DNA from 2 places in the Winogradskyella sp. PE311 genome. Region 2 is predicted to be linked to the other one. Evidence: riboswitches for the same ligand, from Rfam matches in the RefSeq annotation. Region 2 holds a riboswitch; the other holds the start of a gene.
The links. Region 2 has a riboswitch for S-adenosylmethionine ahead of ACFWU4_RS04780 (O-acetylhomoserine aminocarboxypropyltransferase/cysteine synthase family protein). Riboswitches for the same ligand answer to the same signal wherever they lie in the genome.
Positions count from the first base shown of each region.

Region 1: linked by a shared signal. The riboswitch ahead of ACFWU4_RS00665 (trans-sulfuration enzyme family protein) and the one ahead of ACFWU4_RS04780 (O-acetylhomoserine aminocarboxypropyltransferase/cysteine synthase family protein) in region 2 are both predicted to bind S-adenosylmethionine.

Region 1 is NZ_JBHZTH010000001.1:162,125-165,914, reverse strand. Features, by position in the region: gene metH (methionine synthase) at 1-5, opposite strand, end outside; gene ACFWU4_RS00670 (homocysteine S-methyltransferase family protein) at 5-1,006, opposite strand; gene ACFWU4_RS00665 (trans-sulfuration enzyme family protein) at 1,006-2,172, opposite strand; SAM riboswitch class I at 2,282-2,405, opposite strand; gene ACFWU4_RS00660 (HupE/UreJ family protein) at 2,542-3,135, shown strand; gene ACFWU4_RS00655 (deoxycytidylate deaminase) at 3,224-3,676, shown strand; gene ACFWU4_RS00650 (S41 family peptidase) at 3,678-3,790, shown strand, end outside.
Region 2 is NZ_JBHZTH010000001.1:1,131,561-1,135,350, forward strand. Features, by position in the region: gene ACFWU4_RS04775 (OsmC family protein) at 1-444, opposite strand, end outside; gene ACFWU4_RS04780 (O-acetylhomoserine aminocarboxypropyltransferase/cysteine synthase family protein) at 478-1,776, opposite strand; SAM riboswitch class I at 1,897-2,020, opposite strand; gene ACFWU4_RS04785 (hypothetical protein) at 2,124-3,674, opposite strand.

The DNA of each region.
Region 1 (3,790 bases), 970 kb from region 2:
GCCATTATGCGAATTCTTGAGTTAATCTTGGTTTGTACTTCTGAGCGGCTTCTGCTATTGCGTTTATATGCTCTGGACTCGTACCACAGCAACCTCCAATTATATTTACAAGACCATCTTTGAGGTAGTCTTCGATATACAGTTGCATTTGTTGAGGTGATTCATCATATTCTCCAAAGGCATTTGGTAAACCTGCGTTAGGATGTGCTGAGGTGAAAAATTCAGTCTCATTAGAAAGTCTTTGCAAATAAGGTTTCAATTGTTCTGCACCAAGTGCACAATTAAAACCTACGCTTAATAACGGAATATGAGATACTGAGGTTAAAAAGGCCTCAACTGTTTGTCCGGATAATGTTCTCCCTGAAGCATCAGTTATGGTACCTGAAACCATAATGGGAATATCTATATTACGTTCTTCTTTTACTTCTTCAATGGCAAATAAAGCCGCTTTTGCGTTTAAAGTATCAAAAATGGTTTCAACTAAAAGCACATCAACTCCACCGTCGATTAAAGCTTCAACTTGTTGCTTATAGGCAATACGTAATTCATTAAAAGTTATAGCTCTATATTCTGGACGATTTACATCTGGCGATAGACTCGCTGTTTTATTTGTTGGGCCAATACTACCAGCAACAAAACGTGGTTTTTCTGGATTTGCTTTTGTGAATTTATCAGCAACTTCTTTGGCGATTTTGGCAGATTCAAAGTTGAGTTCGTAAACTAAATCTTCCATGTCGTAGTCAGCCATTGCTATAGTTGTCCCAGAGAATGTATTCGTTTCTACAATATCTGCTCCTGCTTCAAAATATTTGGCATGTACTTCTGCAATTGCTTTGGGTTGCGTTAATGAAAGTAAATCATTATTTCCTTGTAAAGGTGAAGGATAATCTGCAAAACGTTTTCCTCTAAAATCGTCTTCTGAGAAATTATATCGCTGAAGCATCGTTCCCATGGCTCCATCGAGAACTAAGATTCGTTTTTTTAATTCTTGCTTAATATTTGCCATTAGTTTAATGCTTGTTTTAAATCGTTTATGATATCTTCTGGATGCTCCAGACCAACAGAAATTCGTATTAATCCTGCAGTAATTCCTGTTTCTAAACGAATATCTTCTGGTATTTTCGCATGTGTTGTAGATGCAGGATGTGTAATAATACTCCTAGTATCTCCTAAATTTGCTGAAAGTGACAACAGTTTTATTGCATTTAGAAATTTTCTACCTGCTTCAATACCACCTTTTATTTCAAAAGCGACAACATTTCCACCTAGTTTCATTTGTTGTTTTGCTAATTCGTATTGCGGATGCGATTTTAGAAATGGATATTTTACAATAGTGACATTATTATGAGATTCTAAAAATGTTGCCACCTTGAGTGCATTATCACAATGTCTATCTACTCTTACAGGCAAGGTCTCTAGGCTTTTAGATAAAACCCATGCATTAAAAGGCGATAATGCAGGACCTGTATTTCTTGAAAACAGATAGATTTTCTGAATTAAATCTGCGTTTCCAACGGTAACTCCGCCCAAAACACGGCCTTGGCCATCCATTAATTTAGTTGCAGAATGAATCACTAAATCTGCACCAAATTTTATAGGTTGTTGTAGATATGGTGTTGCAAAACAATTGTCTATAATAAATATTAGGTTGTGCTTTTTTGCAATATCTCCTATGCGTTGTAAATCTAAAATATCAACAGCCGGATTTGTTGGGCTTTCAGCATAGATAACCTTTGTATTAGGTTGAATGAGATTTTCTATAGTATCTAATTTATCAATTTTAAAATAGCTTGTAGAGACATTCCATTTAGTTAAAATGTTATTAAATAATGTTTGTGTAGAGCCAAAAATACTTCGTGATGACACAATATGATCGTCAGAATTTAATAAAGCTGCAAATGTAGAAAACACAGCAGACATGCCAGATGCAAAAGCATAACCACGTTCAGCTCCTTCCATTAAACAAACCTTTTCTACAAACTCGGAAGTGTTTGGATTAGAATATCGACTGTAAATATTGCGTTGTTTTTCATCCGCAAAAGAGGCACGCATATCTTCGGCATCTTCAAAAACATAACTCGATGTTAGATACAAAGGGCTAGAATGTTCTAAAAATTGCGAACGCTCTATTTGAGTACGTATCGCTTGTGTTTCTAAATGTTTTGAATTCATTTTCTGTTACTTAACTAGCTAAATAAATCAAAATACAAATAGTCCAAAAAAGGACGTTTAAATAGAAAAAAGTTAAAAAGAAGTTTAATTACAACAGTGTAATTATGTTCGGTTATCTATCCAATTAACCGATAAATGAATCGGTAATTACGTAGAATTTAGCACCTTCTTAATAAGTTTAAGGGTTGCTAAGGTTTCAAAGGGTCTAATCCCTCCACCTTTCTTGATAACATTTCAATAAGTTATTTGAACTTTGTGAATTACAATATTCTGAAAGAAATTAAGAATAAGCAAATTATATCCACTTTATTTTAATTGAATTTAATTTGCTTTTTAATTGTAACTTTGAATTACCCAAATGCATCAATTATGTTAGAAAATTTCTGGTTTAATGTTGAGTATGGCTTAAATCATGTTTTAGATATTAATGGTTATGACCATGTTCTTTTTTTAATGGTTTTGGCTGTGCCTTATGTTTTTAAAGATTGGAAACGTGTCTTATTGTTGGTCTCTATGTTTACATTAGGGCACACCCTATCATTAGTTTTAGCGGCTTATGGTGTTGTAAGTGTTAGTGGTAAATTGGTAGAATTCTTAATTCCTATCACCATTTTAATTGCGGCTATTTACAACGTATTTACGGCTGGTAAAAAGGATAGAGGTAGAAAAATTGGTTTATTATTCTTTACTACTTTGTTTTTTGGTCTTATACATGGTTTAGGTTTTGCGCGTGAGTTTAAGATGTTAGCTGGGCTGGCTGATAATAAAATAGAATTACTTATAGAATTTGCTTTAGGTATTGAAATCGCTCAAGTGATTGTCGTATTTGTGGTTCTATTTCTTGGGTTCTTGTTTCAGACTTTATTTAGATTTTCTAGACGTGACTGGGTTATGGTCCTCTCTGCAATAGTAATAGGGCTTGTTATACCAATGATAATACAGAGCGATTTATTAACTTCTTAATTAAGTTTGGTAAAACTTTAACTAGAAGTAGATTGCTTATAAAATACTATCCTATTATATTCGTTACTTATAGATACCATAGTAATTAATGCCACAAAAAAAACAATTACGTTATGATAAGGCTTATTTGCGCATTGCAAAGGAGTGGGGTAAACTCTCACATTGCAAACGGAAACAAGTAGGTGCTCTTATCGTTAAAGACCGAATGATAATTTCAGATGGCTATAATGGTACACCAACAGGTTTTGAAAATTATTGCGAAGATGACGAAGGCTATACAAAATGGTATGTATTGCATGCTGAGGCCAATGCTATTTTAAAAGTAGCGGCATCCACACAATCGTGCAAGGGTTCTACATTATATATTACTTTATCACCATGCAAGGAGTGTAGTAAGTTAATTCATCAAGCAGGTATTATAAGAGTTGTTTACTCTGAAGGATACAAAGACGATTCAGGTTTGCAATTTTTAGAAAAAGCAGGTATTATATTAGAACGCATAGAAGACTTAAATGAAGATTCCCACTTGCATGGGAAATAATATGGCAACAAAAAACAAATACATACCATTTATAATTGGGTTAGCGATAGGTGCCGGTGTACTTATCGGCGGAAAGTTAAATTTTACTGACACTTCAGATAATCTATTTTCAAC
Region 2 (3,790 bases):
GTTGTACTCCTTCTCAACAGCTATAGAAATAGGTGTTTTATTTTGTAGATTATCTTTAACAGGGCAACGATCTTCCACAATTTCTAACCATTTTGCTAAGATTTCTATACTAGCATCAGTTTCTGGTATTAAGTTTAACTTAATAGCGTTGAAACCTGCACGTTCATCTTTAGATGCTCCTAAAAAACGGTTTGGATTTAAATCGCCAGTAACATCAATTTTTAGAGACTTTATCTTAAAGCCTAATTCTTTTGCTACTATATGTCCGACAACATTAATACACCCTGCAAAACCTGCTAAAATGTATTCTACAGGGTTTGGATATGCATCGGTGCCTCCTAAAGCTTCAGGTTCATCAACAGTTAAGGTAAACTGTCTTGTTTGTCCTACGAATTTTGTTTCGGAAACATTTTCTCCCGAAATACTAAATTGTAAATTACTCATGATTCTTTTTTTAAAATATTAAATAATTACAATCTAATTATGAAGTGTTTGCTTTTGTTTCACTACAGCAAAGGCTTCTTTTAAATCGGCTTTTAAATCTTCAATATTTTCTATTCCGACAGAAAGACGAATAAGATCTTTAGTAACACCTGTAGTCTCTTGCGCATCATCACTTAATTGTTGATGCGTTGTACTTGCAGGATGAATAATTAGTGATTTTGTATCTCCAATATTAGCCAATAGAGAAAAAACTTTCGTTGTATCAGCAATAGTCTTTGCGGCATCAAAACCACCATCTGCACCAAAAGTTACGATACCACTTTGTCCTTTTGGTAAGTATTTCTTAGCGAGATCGTTGTATTTGCTCGTTTCTAAACCTGGATAGTTTACCCATTTTACTTCTGGTTGTGCTTGTAACCATTGCGCCAATTCAAGTGCATTTTCACTATGCTTTTGAATACGTAATTCTAAAGTTTCTAAACCTTGAATAATTTGAAAACCATTAAATGGACTTAAAGCTCCTCCATAATCTCGCAAACCTTCAATTCTAATTTTTGCAATGAATGCAGCTGGTCCAATAGCTTCGCTGTAAACCAATCCGTGGTAGCCAGCAGATGGTTCTGTAAATTCTGGAAACTTTCCGTTGGTCCAATCAAAAGTACCAGCATCAATAATAATTCCTCCCAAAGAAGTCCCATTTCCATTGATATACTTTGTTAAAGAATGGATCACAATATTAGCGCCATGCTCAATAGGGTTTAATAAATATGGTGTTGCTACTGTATTATCTACTATTAAAGGCACTTTGTGTGCTTTAGCTGCTACCGAAATAGCTTCGATATCTAGCACATCTAATTTAGGATTACCCAAGGATTCAATGAAAATTGCTCTGGTATTCTCCTGAGTAGCTTTTGCGAAATTTTCTGGATTAGAAGCATCTACAAATGTTGTTGTAATACCATGTCTTGGCAACGTAACACTCAATAAATTATAGGTTCCTCCATACAAACTACTAGAAGCAACGATATGATCTCCTGCTCTTAAAAGTGTTAGTAAGGTTGTAGAAATAGCTGCTGTTCCAGAAGCTGTGGCTACTGCCGCAATACCTCCTTCTAAAGCTGCTAAACGTTGTTCTAAAATGTCGTTGGTAGGATTATTTAAACGTGTGTAAATAAAACCTGGAACAGATAGATTAAATCGCCCTGCTGCGTCGTCTGAATCATCGAAAACATAGGCTGTAGATTGATAAATAGGAACAGCTCTTGTTCCTCCTGTTTGACTAACGTCATGTCCTGCGTGCAACGCTTTTGTTGCAAATTTTTGTGTACTCATTTTTCTAGTTTTTTGAGTTAAAATAAATTAATTCAAAAGCCAAATAAGCTTCTTTTAGAAGCATACTTAATAGAAAAATGTTATAAAGAAAATGCTAATTACAGATGGGTAATTAGTCTTGAGTTATCTATCTAAAATTGCGAAAAATGACTCGCGCTTTCAAGTAGAATTTAGCACCTTCTTAGTAAATCTAAGGGTTGCTAAGGCTTCATCGGGTCTATCCCTCCACCTTTCTTGATAACATTTCAGTAAGTTATTGAACTTTATGAATACAAATATTGCAATACAAAAACTTAATTTCCAAATTTATTTTCAGTTTTTATGCTTTTTTTATGAATTCACTAAAATCAATGCGCATATTTTGTTAAGTATTTAGTCTTAATTATCTCTCCTACTGGTTTATTTTCAATTTTACTTTCTAACCATGAAATAATATCTAAGTATAAAAATGCTCTACGCTCAAATGGATGGTCTTCAAAAGTTTTCAGAGTTTTAAGTAAATCTTTAAAAGCATTTTTTAGATCATGTGGATAAATATCTTGGAGCCCTCTAATAAACTTTATCATTTCTTTTTGTACTTCATGCAAATCATTCATTTTTATTAAGAATTTATAGGTGCTTCTCAATAATGTTTCTAAATGATAATCTAAACCTGCTTCATAATGCGCAACAAGATTCAATACTCTCGAGAAGCAGAGTAGATCTTCGCGCATAGAAAGCGATTTGTTTGATATGATTTTGTCGAGGTACTTAATACATTCTTTATTATTTCCTACTCCAAAATGCATACTTGCAAATTTGTAATAGAAAATTAATTTATGATGAGGGTCAATTCTGTCTTTATAATCTAAAAGTTCCTTTTCAATTTGTGGAATTAACTCTAAACCTTCTTCAAAACTACCATCAATAAAGTGTTGATTTATGCTATGGAAATTTGTGTAGAGGAAAATTAAAGTAGAAACATTTTCATCTTTGTTAAACTTGGTGTTATTGACTGTAGTTGTAAAATGATCTAATTTTTTAACAAATTTCGGTTTGTTCCTAATAAAATATATAGATTCAAGTAGATAATTATTTCCTTTTAAATAAAACACTGGATTTAAGTTAATCATACTTGGATTTTGATGAAATAAATCAACCCATTTTGAAGCATATTTATAACAGTTTAAGAAATCTTGCATCAAAAAACTGTACCATAAATGCGCTTTATACAGCCATAGTTTTTCTCTGAAACCAACTTTTTTAAGATTGAGTTTAGGAAGTCTATCATTAAAATATTTGGTAACCATTTTACTCTCTTTTTCATTCTTTACATAACCAGTTTTAAGAATGATACTGTAGAGTTGAAGTGATAAATTAGAGAGTTTGCTAGCGATAACGTTTAGTGCACTTAAGTTTTTGGCTTGTACAGCGAGTTCATCCGCTCGTGTACTTATACTGCGTGTTATGTATTGTGCTTCTATAATTTTTTCTAACTCAATAATTTCAAAAGCAGAATTTTTTTCTTCGTTAGAAATTGCCAAATCTTTAGCTTTATCAAGGATTTTTAAACTTTGTTTATATAGGCCTTTGTGATACAAAATTGAAGCAAAGTCTAATTGTTCTCTAATCTGTAAACGTATATTTTGGTGAGAAGGATTTAGTTTTAAACTGATAAGGATTTGTTTATATAGATGTGCTTTTACATTTGCAAGCTGTGACTTTTTTACAATACCAGATTTTAAAATTGAACCTTCATTATAACTTTTGGCCTTATCTAAAAGATTAAAAAGTTTTAAAAATTTAGAATCAGAATTCACACCTAATCTCCCAACATAAAGTTTGAATTGTCGTTTTTCAGACTTTGTCAATGACTTTACAAGTGAAAATAAATTATCTTTTTGGCCTTTAGTTGTCAAAAGAAAATGGTTTTATGTTGTTGATTATAAGATAATTAAGTTATAAAATTACATTTGAACGTCGTAAACATAAATAAATATTAGAGATTTAGAAAAATTCAAAAATTTAACTTCGT